DNA from 2 places in the Planococcus sp. FY231025 genome. Region 1 is predicted to be linked to the other one. Evidence: riboswitches for the same ligand, from Rfam matches in the RefSeq annotation. Region 1 holds a riboswitch; the other holds the start of a gene.

Region 1 (7,267 bases):
CACGATATAAGCTGGCCAACCGCCGCTTTCAAAGAGAATATGAGCTTTGCCAGTTCCGCTCAGTTCTCAAAAGCATACCAAGAGAGAAGACAGGTTCTCCCCAATGTCTTCTCTCTTTTTGTATTTAAGGAACTCTTACCCGTTAATCATATATAATTAATTTAAAATAGCAGAAAAACTTTTTAAGGTGACGGCAACAAAATTGCTTATCACTCATGAATGGCTTCTTCGTCCGGCCAGCTGGACCAGTTGAACAAGCTTTACGATGAATAAATTTTAAGATCGCAGATCTAGCTATAGCAGGTGCAATAATGCCGGGCATTGCATTAAAAACCAGGAGGAATTACGATGAGTCGAATGAATGTAATATTTGCAGGATTCATGCTCTTTTCTTTATTTTTCGGCGCGGGCAACCTGATCTTCCCTCCGCTTCTCGGGCTGGAATCGGGAAGCAATTTCGGACCGGCGATTGCGGGCTTTCTGATCACAGGGGTCTTATTGCCGTTCTTGGCCATTATGGCCGTGGCGATGTCGGACAATGGCCTGATTTCCATGGGGAGCCGGGTGCATCCCCTCTTCGGTCTGGTGTTTGCCATCATCATCTATCTCTCCATCGGCGCTTTCTACGGAATACCGAGAGCTTCCAATGTTGCCTATGAATTGGGATTTAAACAAGTTTTCAATATTGATGGCGGACTTGCGCTCGCTCTGTTCTCATTTGTGTTTTTCGGCATCACTTATTTTCTAAGCCTGAATCCTAAAAAAATCGTGGACCGGATCGGCCAATACCTGACGCCGCTTTTACTGCTTGTTTTAGCCACGCTAGTCATCCGGGCTTTTCTCACATTCGAGAACGTCTCTTCGCCTGCTGTCGGGAAGTTTGTTTCCGCCCCCTTGGCCAGCGGAATCTTGGAAGGTTATTTCACGATGGATGCAGTCGCAGCCCTGGCGTTCGGAATCGTGGTAATCAATGCCTTGAAAGATAAGGGAGCATCATCCAAAAAAGAGCTGGTCCAAGGCACATTGGGAGCCGCTCTCATAGCGGGCCTGGGATTGGCCGTTGTTTACTTTTCACTCGGCTGGATCGGCCGGGTTATTCCAAAGGGGAACGGATTCGAAAACGGAGCGGAAATCCTGACGGCAGCAGCCAGTCTCTTGTTCGCTGGCGGTGGAGGCCTCCTATTCGGTTTGATCGTTATCCTCGCCTGCCTCACGACAGCGATCGGTCTGATCAATGCCTGCTCCAGATTTTTCAACGAAATTTATCCAAGGATAACCTATACCGGCTATGTCGCTATTTTCTCCGTAATCGGCTTGTTGGTGTCCAATCTGGGCTTGAATTCCATTCTGGAGCTGGCCGTTCCTTTATTGGTGTTTATTTATCCGATTGCGATTGTCTTGATTATCCTCTCCTTATTCGAGCATATCGGCGGAAAAAGCCGGATGATGTACCGGTTCTCAGTAGTGGTAACGTCTATTTATGCATTTCATCAGGTTCTGGACAGCCTCGGCTATCGATTTGACTCGGTAAACAAATGGCTCAGTTGGGCCCCGTTTTTTGCCCAGGGACTGGGGTGGGTCCTGCCAGCGTTTCTAGCAGCGCTGATTGGCTATGGGATTGATAAGTTCAGGGGCAGGTCCGGTGATGAAATGAAAGGGCATTCATCGCTGTAACTTCCCTGTCTTCTTCAACCCATAATAAAAAACCAGCCGGTTAAGGCTGGTTTTCATCATTTCCCTTAGTTCTGCCGGCAAGCATCAAGCCCTATACATTCCATAGACGATAAAAAGGGCAGCCGAATCGGCTGCCCTTTCAAACCTTTAGAATTACCTCTTAATTACTCGTTTTCAGACTCTGATGTTTCATCTTCTTCTTTTTCGTCTTCATCATCTTGCTCTTCAACTTCAAGCTTCAGTTTCTCGCCATTTGAAAACTTCACTTTGACTTCCAGTTCTTTCACTTCTTGCCCGAAGGAAGCAAGAACCACAGCTTCCAGTTGTTCTTTCGCCATGTCCGGGGACAGGTTCCACTGTGTCAGATAACCCTTGATAAACGTCAAAGCTTCACTGCCTTGGTATTCGATCTTTTCATCGTCGCTCTTACTTTCAAACTTCACTTTTTCTTTTCCTTTTTTATTGGAGTAAGCAAGTTCAAGCTTCGTGCCGTCTGCCAGTTCTGCTTCGGCCTTCACTTCCTGAATGCCCGGCAGCAGGCTTTCTCCTGCAGTCTCTGTATAAATGGACGCTTCCACGACAACGCCGTTCTCTACATACAATTCCACCGTATCGCCAATCCGGATTTGATCAGCTGTCAGGAAACGCGTCTGGAATTGGACCAGCAGGTCTTTTGCAATCTGGTACACTTTCTCTTCGCCATTAAAGTTTTTGACGGTGATTGAGCCTATCCCATTAATGAATTCGATTTTCGTTACCGCTCCGTTGACAGTCAAAGCCCCTTCTTCTTCAAGCAAAGTGCCATACGTGCGATCGAGGACGGCAGCCATTTGGGCTCTTGTGATATTATGTCCCGGATTGAAGAACCCTTCCAAAGTGCCGGCAAAAATTTCATATTCTGCAGCTACGTTGACGAACCCAGCTTCTTCCGAAGACATTTCATCGGCATCTTTGAACTCAGGTGTTTCCTGTGCCGCTTCTTCCGCCTCTTCAACCAATCCTAGCGCTTTCACCAAAAGTTCTGAGACCCAGACCCGGGTCGCCGGCTTGTTCGCTGAAAACACCTTTTCATCTGCTGAAAGCAAGCCGTTTTCAAGGGCAACAGACAAATACCCATAGTACTTCGGATTGATCGAACTCGCATCCTTAAAAGGTAAAGTTGTCACCTTCTTTTTCAATGCCTCGTCTTCCAATCCCGTTAACCGAACAACCGTGATGATCGACTGGATTCTTGAAACCGGAGCATACGGCTCAAACAAGCCGTCGCTATGGCCCAGGAAAATCTCTTTCGACTTCATACGGCCGATGGAATCCTTCACCCATGTCATTTCTGCCGTATCCTTGAAAGTGATTTCGACACCTTTTCTGTTATCTTTTGCTGCGTATACGCCGCTTGAGATTGATGTGGACAATAGCAGCGCAGACAACGTTACTGCAAACACCTTTTTTCTAACCATTCCTTTTCCTCCTCTATTTTCCCTTCTGATCCCCAAGGAAAAGGAAAACCCTTCTCTTTGGCAACCCGGCGGCCATAGCCATGCCTTAGGCCCGTGGCTTTGCGTCCTTATTTTTCAATAAGTTTGCCTTTCTCAATGAAGCGGGTTTCTTCATTTATCTCAATCATAAAGGCGAAGAGGTTTTTAAAGTATAGATATTAATATCTGTTTTTAATTTAATTATTGTTAAAAATAGTAATTAAATACATTTTATTCACCAGTAATTCCTTCAGCTTCGTTCTGTTGTATTGCCTGATAATTAGCAGCTGTACTCAGGCAAATTTTTCTCATCAGATTTTATGCGCCTTCCGTTTAGCTAGCTTGCTCATTAAGGATAGATAAGCCGTTTGGGTCGTTCCCTTTATACATTTGCACCAATTCCAAAATGGAAAGTTTAAGCAGGATTCCCCTCGTTTGCATTTTTCATCCTTCCTCTCTTGTGTTATAATTTATTTAGCCTACTAAATAAATTTCCGGCAAGGGGCTAAGCTTTTGAGAATAAATCTATTTGATAAAGTTCCATCGCCCTGCTTCAATCATGCAAGTTTCCTTTGCAGTTTAGGAAGAAGGCAATGTAAATGTACTAAGGACACCTATTGGCACCTTAGAAAGGAGCAGACACATTTAAAGTTTGCAGATAGAACTACTATATAAATAAATTCACATGAGGAGGAAAAGTTATGAAATTTGGAATTATAGGGGCAGGCCCCATTGGAGCAAGCATTTCGAAAAAATTAGTTGAAAATGGACACGAGGTCAAAATTGCCGATGCCCGGGACATTAAACATCTGGAAAGCAAGGACATTGCGGGAACACCTGTGAATGCAGAAGAAGTTATCGCCGACATCGATATCCTTTTACTTTCTCTCCCCCTTCATGTCATGCCGAGCATTCGTCCTATCGTCGATCAGGTTGGGGAGGACGTCACCATTGCAGACACATCCAATTATTATCCATTCAGAGACAATAAAATCGATGAAATTGAGAACGGAATGGTTGAAAGCGTTTGGGTTTCAAACCAGATAGGAAGACCGGTCATCAAAGCATTCAGCAATCAGTTAGCTTATACGTTAGAAAATAAAGGCACTCCCGAAGGCACGGCTGGCCGCATTGCCATGGCAATTGCCGGTGATGACCCCGCACAAAAGCAATTGATGATCGATGTCGTGAATGAACTTGGCTTCGACGCAGTGGATGGCGGCTCGTTGAGTGATTCCTGGAGAGAGCAGCCGGGAACCCCTGCCTACTGCACCGAACTGACAAAAGAAGAACTCATCGAAGCCTTGAATAAGGCCGATAAAGAAAAAGCACCCATTCAGCGGGATAAGGTCATGGAGAAGTTTTCAGCTGGAATGACACATGAAGATATTGTGAGAATTAACCGGGAGACCTATAATTCTTAATTCTAGAACCCCTGCTGTTCATGGCTATGAAAAATTTTTATGCATCCGTAAAAAGGAAAAAAAATGAAGCTCAGTAGTTATCTTTTAAGCTACTGAGCTTCATTTTTTGTGTTTTTCATTTAGCCAACTGCTTCTCATACCGTGTGAAAGGTTTCTTAATTGGCTTAATCCAGCATATTTAATATGTCACAGACTCTATTTCTTCTTAAGTAAGCTGCATTTCTAACTATTAACGAGTACGTCCGTTTCTATAGTATTAATGAGGCGAATTGATCACTTCGCGCCGCACTGTGACCCGGCGGATAAAGAATCCCATGATCAGGCCGATGATCGCGACCCCTACTGTAAACAGAAAGACGTTTTGCAATCCTGAAGCCATCGCATTGGCAACTTCAGCCGGCCGGGTCGGTGCAGAGGATCCATGTAAATAGTTTTCCATACCGCCTGTCAAAATGCTGACAGCTACTGCTGTCCCGATTGCACCAATAACCTGTTGCAATGTGTTCATGACCGCCGTGCCGTGCGGATATAATTCAGGGGGCAGCTGATTCAAGCCGTTCGTTTGAGACGGCATCCAAATCATTGCGATCCCTACCATCAGGCCAATGTGCAGCGCTACGATAAACGCCACTGAAGAAGCAGTGGTGAGCGTGCTGAAAAACCATAACATTGTCGTGACGACGATAAGACCCGGAATGACGAGCCATTTCGGTCCGAATTTATCAAATAACCGTCCAATAATGGGCGAGAGAAGCCCGTTCAACGCACTACCAGGCAATAGCATAAGCCCGGCAATAAAGACAGACAATCCGGCACCTGTCTGCAGGAACATCGGCAGAATGATCATGCTCGACATAATAATCAACATAGACATCATCACCAGAAGCAGCCCGATTACGTACATCGGAAATTTGAAAACCCTCAGGTCCAGCATCGGATCGTTCATCGAATTCTGGCGCAGCACGAAGAAGAACAAAGCAACCAGCCCAATGATGATGGACGTGACAACGACCATGCTGCCCCATCCCGCCTCTCCTTCACCGGCCTTACTGAATCCGAAGACCACTCCTCCAAAACCTGCAGTTGACAGCAGGACTGACAGCAGATCGATCCGCGGTTTCGTCACTTCGGTGACGTTTTCCAGATACTTCAGCCCGATCAGCAGTCCCATGACCAGGAATGGCAGCGAGAACCAGAAAATGAAATGCCACGTTAAGTATTCGATTAATAAACCGCCTATGGTCGGGCCGGTTGCTGGCGCAAACATGATGACCAGTCCGACAAACCCCATGGCCGCCCCCCGCTTTTCAGGGGGATAGATGACCAGAATCGTATTGAACATCAGCGGAAGCAGCAAGCCCATGCCTGCAGCCTGCAGTACGCGGGCAACCATCAGCATCTCGAAATTGACCGCGAGCGCTGCAATCAATGTCCCTGTAATCAAGCTGATAAGCGCTCCAATGAACATCTGTCTTGTCGTAAACATCTGCAGCAGCAAGCCGCTGATCGGCATCAAAATACCGAGCGTCAGCAGGAATCCCGTCGTCAGCCATTGGGCAGTTGCCGCCGAAATTTGGAATACGTCCATTAAATTCACCATGGCAATGTTTAAAGCAGTTTCGCTGAACATGCCCACAAACCCGACGATCAACAGCGACGCCAAAATCGCTTTTGTATTGTATTGTTTCTTCATTTTTTCTCTCCTAGTAACCTAATTAACTTAATAATGGTTTGTTATTTGCAAAGCTACGTTTCCAAAATTCCATAAGCATGAGTTGCTGTTTACTTCTTTTTTGAAGAACCGCATTTCTTATAGTTATTTAAGGCAATGATTCAAACGAATATTTTCTTCTCTAAATTACTCGATCTCAGCGTTCCCATACTGGTAAGGGACGCCCATATTTTCGCGCAATGTGTTTCCTTCATACTCTTTGTGGAACAATCCGCGCTCCTGCAGAATCGGGACGACCTGTTCCACGAAATCTGCCACGCCGTCGTAGGCGATATCCGGAACAACCGAAAAACCGTCTGCCGCGCCTGCCAAAAACCATTCTTCCAGGAAGTCTGCCACTTGCACAGCGGTACCGGCAACGACCGGGTGATAGTTAATGACGCCGTGCGCCAGAACATCCCGAATGGAAATCCCTTGTTTTAGCAGCTCCAACGCTCTAGGAGAACGGGGATCCTGAGGACTAGCATAAGCACGAGCCAGCAGGTCAGCCGGCAAGGGCTGATCGATATCTATTGTGTGCACCGATAACCTTAACCCCACCATGGAACCCAAGTAGCTGACGCGGCTTGGAATCTCTTCCGGATTGAAACTCATCAACTGTCTCCGCCGCTCCAAGCCTTCTTCTTCCGTCGCGCCGATCGAGAACATAAAGCCGGCATACATCTTGATATCATCCGGGTTTCTGCCAAAACGGGCCGCACTTTGCCGGAGCGCTTGCCGGTGTTGCCGGGCCGAGTCAATATCATAAGGGTTCGCATAGACGCCGGATGCGTATCTCCCCGCTAGTTCCAGCCCTTCATCTCCGCCGCCGGCTTGGAATAGTACCGGCTGCCCCTGTTCTGAAGGCGGAATTGGCAACGGACCTCGGGAAGCGTAGTACTGCCCTTGAAGGTTGATCGGCTGAATTTTGTCCATATCGGCAAATGTGCCGCCTTCAGTATCCAACGTCCATGCGTCCGGTT
Region 2 (7,267 bases), on a different contig from region 1:
GCTGCAGCGAGTGCATTGGCAGCCGCTTGCCTGACTGCCGCTTTATACGCCTCAGCCGGCTGACCGGTGCTGACTTTCCCTCTCTGGATCAGCACGCCCTTATCCCTTGGCGTCATCCCAGCGGTATAGATCAGGTTGCCGAACCGGGTGGCCGGAACATACTTCCCTTGCGGAACCGGGTGGTTGGTTTCTTCTATCTTGTCCATTTCGATACAGCTCCTCTACATTAATGCTCTATTTTAGTGCAACCACTGCCGTTTGGTAATTCCGTAAAAAACGGAAGCTATTTTAATTCCTTTTTAACAAACTCAACATTCGCCTCATGCCGCGCGATCAAATGTCCCGGAATCGGCTGTCCCCGGTAAAGCGCATCCTTCCTGCCAGCCATCAACCCTTGAAGGTACTCCAAATCCTCCTCGATCCGCTGGAGAATCTCCGCCTGCGAATCCACAATCGTACGACCATGCCCCGGAACCAGTGTATGGATCCCATGCTCGATGATTTTTTCTTTCATCTTTTCCAAGCTCTCGATGTATTTTCCGCCGGAATAAAAGACGAACGGAAATTCCAGATCCGATAACACGTCTCCTGCTACCACTAACTTGCGCTCAAGGAAAAACGTCGCCATCATATCATCGGTGTGCCCCGGTATCGGCAGGAAAAGGAGCGTGTCACCCGGAAATGATTGGATCGTCTCCTCCGTGATTTCCTCGTCAATCCTTAGCTCCCCAAGCGCTTTGTCCCGTGCAACATACCACTGCAGATCAAACGCCCGCGCTTTCTCCATCGGATCTTTCCGTTCCTTGATCTTGTGATGGCCGATCGTGTGCCCATACGAAAACTCCGAGAACCCGGCAATGTGATCCCAGTCCGCGTGGGTGTAAATCACATTCAACGGCTTGTCCGGAAGCGCTCTTTTGATTTGCGCCAATTCATGCGGATAGAAGGTCGGATCAAACAGAAAGCACGCTTCCTTCCCTTCGATCAGCGTCGCGTTCGTCTGCCATAAACAGCTCTGAAAAATTTTCATGCAAATCCCCTTTCCATTGTAAATATCTTATTCCATCCACTGTATGTATTTTTACTATCTCTTGCCTATAATTTCGTTTCATTTAGTATGCGCCCGAAAAAGAAAACCGGCAATCCCTGAAATAAAATAGAGGGATACTTACCGAGAGAGCGAATCTATACACTAGTTTGGCAAATCGTGTCACTGCCGCCCTCCGCTTCGTTCACGGAAAACTTTGACCCAGCCATCGGAGCAACCTATTTGAAAGGAATGAAGAACATGGATGAAAAAGTGTTTACACCGTTCAAATCGTCTCCGCTTCTTCCGATTTTCGAAAAGTTTTCAAAAGTACGCGACGTCTCGCTCGTCTACGGCGACCCGATCGAGATGCAAGGCCGAACCATCATCCCGGTAGCCAAAGTCAAATACAGCGTCGGTGCAGGGGCCGGCTTCGGCTTTGAGCGGGAAGGCGATGAAGGGTCACCCGGCTCAGAGGAACTGGAAGGCGGCCAAGGCGAGGGAGCTGGCGGTGCGTTCCAGATCAAGCCAGTTGGCATCTATGATGTGACCAATGACAAAGCTGTCTACCGTCCGATCGTCCCGATTGAGCTCATCCTCCTGCTGCCGCTCATGACAGTCGGCCTGGCGTTTATGATGGCTTCCAACCAGGACAAGCCCGGCCGCATGGAGCACAATAAAAAAGGGCAAATGCGCATGGGCAGCCGCTGCAAAACCAAAGGGCAAGGGATGAAGATGAAAGGCCGAGGGATGGGAATGAAAGGCCAAGGCATGGGCATGGAAGGCCAAGGCATGGGCATGAAAGGTCAAGGCATGGGCATGGAAGGCCAAGGCATGGGACACAGCGATTAAGCGAAGTTAGCCGATTAAGAAAATGGCAAAGCCGTCTGGAATGCTTCATTCCAGACGGCTTTTATCGGTCAACAAGCTGCTCAGGTGATTTTATATCCTATAAGTACGAGAAACACGCATGTCATAAATAAGATTCTTCCCCTGCTACACTGTGTGCGATTTCTCTTCTATTTCCGCCCGGTACGCCGGGAAAAATGCTTGATCTCCCAGCTTCCCCGTCGCTTCACATAACGCCCCATACACATCCGCGTTCCAGATTTTCTTGCCAACAAAAAATTCACCTTCCGCTTGTCTGCCGAACTTCTTTTTGAACAAATACAATGTATCGTCCGGCAGGTTGGTCCGTCCACCTCCATGATGGACCAATGCAAAGCCGTTCGCTTTCCCCCACACAGCCAAGCCATATTGCAGGATCAACGCAGGAAATAAATGATGGAATTCCTTCAACGTTCCGGTCAAATGGGCATGAAGAATCTTGCCACTGGTAAAATTCAAACTCATGCCAATCACTTGTCCTTCGTACCACACTTCCACCAGGACAAGGTTCTCTTTGAACAGCTCCAAGCACTTGGAAAAATACGCATCGTCGAAATAGTAGTACCGGGTTGCTTCATTGCGCTGCATCGTGGAATAGTAAAGGGTCTTGAACAGCGCCAGGCTCTCAGGTTTTTGGACGATTCGGTAGTCCACGCCGGCCTTCAGCGCATGCCGGATATCTCTTCGGCACGAGCTGGAGTATTCCTGCTGGATCGGATCTTCAAAGGCTGCCAAATTCGTTATGATCGTATGCCGGTAAAAAACCACTTCATAACCCCCCGTAAAATCCGTCGCATTTTCAACGAGCGGATGAAAACGGACAAATTCGCTGACCACTTTATTCTCCTTGCAATACGACTGAAAGGCCTGCTCGAACTCTGCCACCAACTCATTCTTGCGCTCTGCTTCCGCATAGAGAATCAAAGGTCCGCCGTACCCGTATGGCGTCACCAGGTCATAATAGGGGCCGCCCTGCAGCGGATATGGAATTTCCCGTTTGATGAACAGATGCCTGATCCGTCCAGCAGGGTGTGAAAAATCGAAAACCACCGTTTCCCCGCCTTCCATCGCTTCATACAATTTCCCGTAATTCTCTTCGAAATATAAGTCCTTCATGGCCCCGTCTCCTCTGAAAAGTGTCTTGATAACATACCGATTTCTTCTGCCGGCTTTCTTGTTTCTACCAATCTGCGACCACACCAAAAGCTTCTCTTGTCCTATTTAATTTTCCGAGCCGAAATAAATAGGAAAACTTTCCCTTTAATTTTCAATCTATAGAAACAAGGTTAAAAGGAAGTTAATTTTTTTCTACCTAAAATAAATAAAGTGAGCACCAGCAGGAGAGCCTGACTCTATGCCAGCAAATTTTCGAACATTGGATTACATGCGCCAACAAAGAAAAAGCCCTCTAGCCGGTTTCCCGGCTAAGGGCTGCATGTTCTATCAATTGAATTTTTCGTCTTACAAACCCTCAATCAATCCTTAGGACTTTTCCCTTTGTCCTGTGACTCTTGCTTCTCGGGTTTACCTGCTTTTGGCTCTGCTTTCTTTTCGGGTTGAGCGGCTTTCGGTTCTGCTTGCTTCACCGGCGGAGCTGCCTTCGGTTCTGCTTTCTTCTCAGGCGGAGCGGCTTTCGGTTCTGCTTTCTTCACTGGCGCTGCCGCTTTCGGTTCTGCTTTCTTCACCGGAGGAGCCGCTTTCGGTTCCGCTTTCTTCACCGGTGGAGCGGCTTTCGGTTCCGCCTTCTTTACTGGTGGAGCCGCTTTTGGTTCTGCCTTTTTCACTGGCGGAGCTGCTTTCGGCTCTGCTTTCTTCGTTGTCTCATTTTTTACAATGGGTTGTGCTGGTTTTTCAGCGGATACATTTTTCTTTGTAGCTGTGCCCATTACCGAGAAGCTTTCACCTTCTTCTGTTTTTACTACCTCCGGCTCGGCCGAATCGGCAGCTTCTTCCTCAGGGCCTTCTGTGATGACATCTCCTGTTTCTGTTTCTGTTTCAGTTGTTTCTTCCTCTGTCGCTTCTTCTTCCTCTGGAGCTTCTTCTCCGTCAGATTCTTCAAGCTTCGCCAATTTCTTATCAATTTTACGTTCCAAGCGTTCCTGGGCCTTCACCACATTTTTCGCCAGTGCTTCTTTGGCCTGCGGATTCTCCACTTTCTCGAGTGCAGCTTGCAATGCCAGAAGGTTGGAACTGAATTTTGCTTCCAATGCCGCACGGTTTTCGTCGACCGGTGCCTCCTCGGATTCCTCAGCAGCTTCGCCTTCTTCTGCCTCTGGATCTGCCGGCTCATCACCAGCCTCATCTTCTGCGCTTTCTTCATCAGCAGCTGATTCTTCTGGTGCTGCCTCTTCATACGCCTTTAACGCTTCCTCTTGCTGGGCAATCGCCCGTTCCAGCGTTTCAACTGCGAGCTCTACTTCGCCTTGGGCAAACAAAGCCTCGGCTTCTTGAATCCGCTCTTCCACAAATGAAGCAAAGAGTTCAGCTTCCTTCACGTCATCGAACGTCAACGCAAGCTGCACATTCTCTTGCAGCTTTTTAATAAAATAGAACCAGTCCCCCGGCAGCTGGGCAGGTTCGTCCGTTTCAACTTCGTCAGGCGTTTCAATCCCTTCAGTCTCTACTGCTTCCTGCTCTTCTGCCTCGTGCCCGTCTGCGAAAACGAGGGTCGAGCCCAAACCGAACGCAGTTACCGTCGACACCAACCCCACCGCGAAATAACGCTGCATCTTCTTTTTACCCTTAACCAAAATAAAACCTCCCAAATCAAATTTGTATTTGAATCAGAAGAATTAAGAAATCAACCGGGAAAGTTTTCATTCATCATTCTTCAGCAGTCCAGCCGCCGTAGCACAAGGCTTTAGGCCTGAGACTTTGCGTCACTTTCTTTCGAAAGCTTTGCCTTTATTGAAATGAAGAATGGCGTTTACGTTGCCCTTGCTTTCGGCATCTAGAAAAACCTTTCTTTCACTAATTCTATTTTACTCCGAGAAGGTAAAAGTAGAATAGGTTTTAAGACCTTTTTTATTTCCTTTTATTTCATTTTAAAATTTTGTTTAATAATGAGAATTGTTTGCGTGCCAGGCACGCAAACAATTCTCCCTTTTTTCTAGTTTAGAGTTCTTCTTTGTTACCCATGAAGGAAGCAGCTCGCTTATAGTTTAAGATTCCCATCATCAGTAAGGGCGCCTTCTAACCTCAGGAATTCTTTAACCGCCCGCATATAGGAATCCGTGGCGCTTGGATGTTCATATTCACCAATCAAACCGGATTCGAATAAACTAGTTTTAAGCTGCATCAGTTTTTCTTGATCATCTATAGAAAGAGGTTGATCCGTATACTGCAGCTTTTCAATGATCGGCAAGTAGTTCCGTTCAAGGATGAGATGGGCGCCCCAAAAATACTGGAAGTCGGTTTCCTCAACCGAAACGTCCATCTCGGGATGCGACATATCAGAAGCGGCTGCGAAGGCATCTGATAGCGCCTCCAGTTTAAGCTTAATATATGTAGGGTCAGCTGAAATCTGTGCCGGACTCACCCCCATCATAAATCCGGCATTACGGGTAGTTTGTTCAAGGTTAGCAGCCAATTTCCCTTCATATATATCCTCCGCCTTCTGCCACTTATAGAGAAACCACCCGTTAGCCATTAATGAAATGACTAAAAACCAGGTTAGCAGTTTATTCTTCATCTACACTCACCTCTTTTATTCCATATTATAGCAAATAAGAAAGAGCGTCCCAACGGACGCTCTTCACTCTACTTATTTTACCAGCTCAACAACTACTCCTTCACTTCCATCTTCTTTGGCCTCTTTCGAAAAACTCATCGCTTGGTAACGCTTCTGGAGTTCTCCGTCCGGCTCCTCGAAGATGATCGCTAAAGGACGTAATGCGATGTGCTGATCGATTTCAGCAAGTTCATTCAGTATTCCAGACTCATTGGTTTCGAAGTACTCCTTCACTGCGCTTAACTCCTCCGCACTAACCAAATCTTCAATCGCTTGTGTATTTAAATCCATCCTATCCCTCTTTCCACAATCGAATTGTCTGCATAGCTACGATGCATCCTCTTCTTTTCTTATTCCCTAACCGACTGGAAACATGCTCATAAAATGCCTTTTAAATCGAGCCTTAAACGGGAAGAGACACTGTCATGTCCCCCCCTTCCATCAGCAGCGCTATTTTCCGATGGAAACCGCTCCCCTCCTCGCACTCATCCGAAAACGATGAATCTCTCAGGTTCCTGACACAAAATAAGCCTTGAACCCTCCTACTCGGGAGTTCAAGGCTTTCATACTTTTTATTCAGCTGGGATCGCGTTAATATTCATAACCCTCTCTCGCTGCTTTTCTCGCTTTTTTCCGTCTCTTCTTTTTCTGGTCTTTCTTATAATACTCTTCCGATGTGAAAAACTCGGTCGTCAGCGCCTTCACTTTCCCGCTCAGCAGCAGGATGGCGATGACGTTCGGAATGAGGATCGCCGCGAGCATGATGTCGAGGAAGCCCCAAATCACTTCGGCTGCACCGACAGCTCCGAAGATGACAGCAAGGATATAAACCACCTGCATGCCGTGAGAAGCTTTTGTGCCGAACAGGAACTCTGCCTGCTTGGCACCGTAGAACACAACGACCAGGATCGTTGAGAGGACAAAGAATATCAAGGCGATGGTGACAAGAATTGCACCGAATTCACCGAAATAGGATTCAAATGCCAGGCTCGTCAACGCAGACGAATTGTCCATTGCCCCTTCGCCCGTCCAAACACCAGATGACAAAATCACAAAAGCGGTCGCAGTACAGACAATCAGCGTATCGACGACCACGCCGATGACGGCCCAGAACCCTTGTCTCACGGGATGGTCTGTCATGGCCGCTGCGTGGGCAATCGGTGCTGTCCCAAGCCCTGCCTCATTGGAATAAAGTCCGCGGGCAAAGCCCCAGCGGATCACTTCGACAATCGCTGCACCGGCAAATCCGCCCATGACAGGCGCCGGAGAAAAGGCGTTGCTGAAAATCAGCTTGAAGAATTCCGGCACTGCGCTGACGTTCATCACGAGAATTACGACTGCGCCACCGACATAGAACAACGCCATGAACGGAACGAAAATCTCCGTCACCTTGCCGATCCGCTGGATGCCGCCGAAGACGACAACTGAAATCAGCACAGCGGTTGCAATGCCCGTCCAAAGGGCAGGAATCGCGAATGTCGTTTCCACCGTGCGGGCGATGGAATTCCCCTGCACCATGATGCTCGGAATCAATTCGATCATCAACGCGAATGAAAACCAGACGCCAAGCCATTTCAAGTTCAAGCCCTTTGTCATGTAATACATCGGCCCGCCGACAAACT

Evidence for each region. A riboswitch is a leader RNA that binds a small molecule or an ion and turns the genes downstream of it on or off. The one in region 1 is predicted to bind cyclic di-GMP.
Region 2: linked by a shared signal. The riboswitch ahead of ACTL32_RS01150 (DUF5667 domain-containing protein) and the one ahead of ACTL32_RS05630 (S-layer homology domain-containing protein) in region 1 are both predicted to bind cyclic di-GMP.

Annotation. Positions count from the first base shown of each region.
Region 1 covers NZ_JBQJJG010000004.1:479,863-487,129, reverse strand. Annotated here, with positions in the region: gene brnQ (branched-chain amino acid transport system II carrier protein) at 349-1,674, shown strand; gene ACTL32_RS05630 (S-layer homology domain-containing protein) at 1,839-3,131, opposite strand; cyclic di-GMP riboswitch class I at 3,188-3,269, opposite strand; gene ACTL32_RS05625 (NADPH-dependent F420 reductase) at 3,851-4,573, shown strand; gene ACTL32_RS05620 (DHA2 family efflux MFS transporter permease subunit) at 4,830-6,266, opposite strand; gene ACTL32_RS05615 (NtaA/DmoA family FMN-dependent monooxygenase) at 6,432-7,267, opposite strand, start outside.
Region 2 covers NZ_JBQJJG010000001.1:262,344-269,610, reverse strand. Annotated here, with positions in the region: gene ACTL32_RS01170 (RidA family protein) at 1-206, opposite strand, end outside; gene ACTL32_RS01165 (MBL fold metallo-hydrolase) at 284-1,030, opposite strand; gene ACTL32_RS01160 (spore germination protein GerW family protein) at 1,289-1,879, shown strand; gene ACTL32_RS01155 (GNAT family N-acetyltransferase) at 2,024-3,031, opposite strand; gene ACTL32_RS01150 (DUF5667 domain-containing protein) at 3,391-4,665, opposite strand; cyclic di-GMP riboswitch class I at 4,745-4,828, opposite strand; gene ACTL32_RS01145 (hypothetical protein) at 5,070-5,606, opposite strand; gene ACTL32_RS01140 (hypothetical protein) at 5,679-5,936, opposite strand; gene ACTL32_RS01135 (alanine/glycine:cation symporter family protein) at 6,237-7,267, opposite strand, start outside.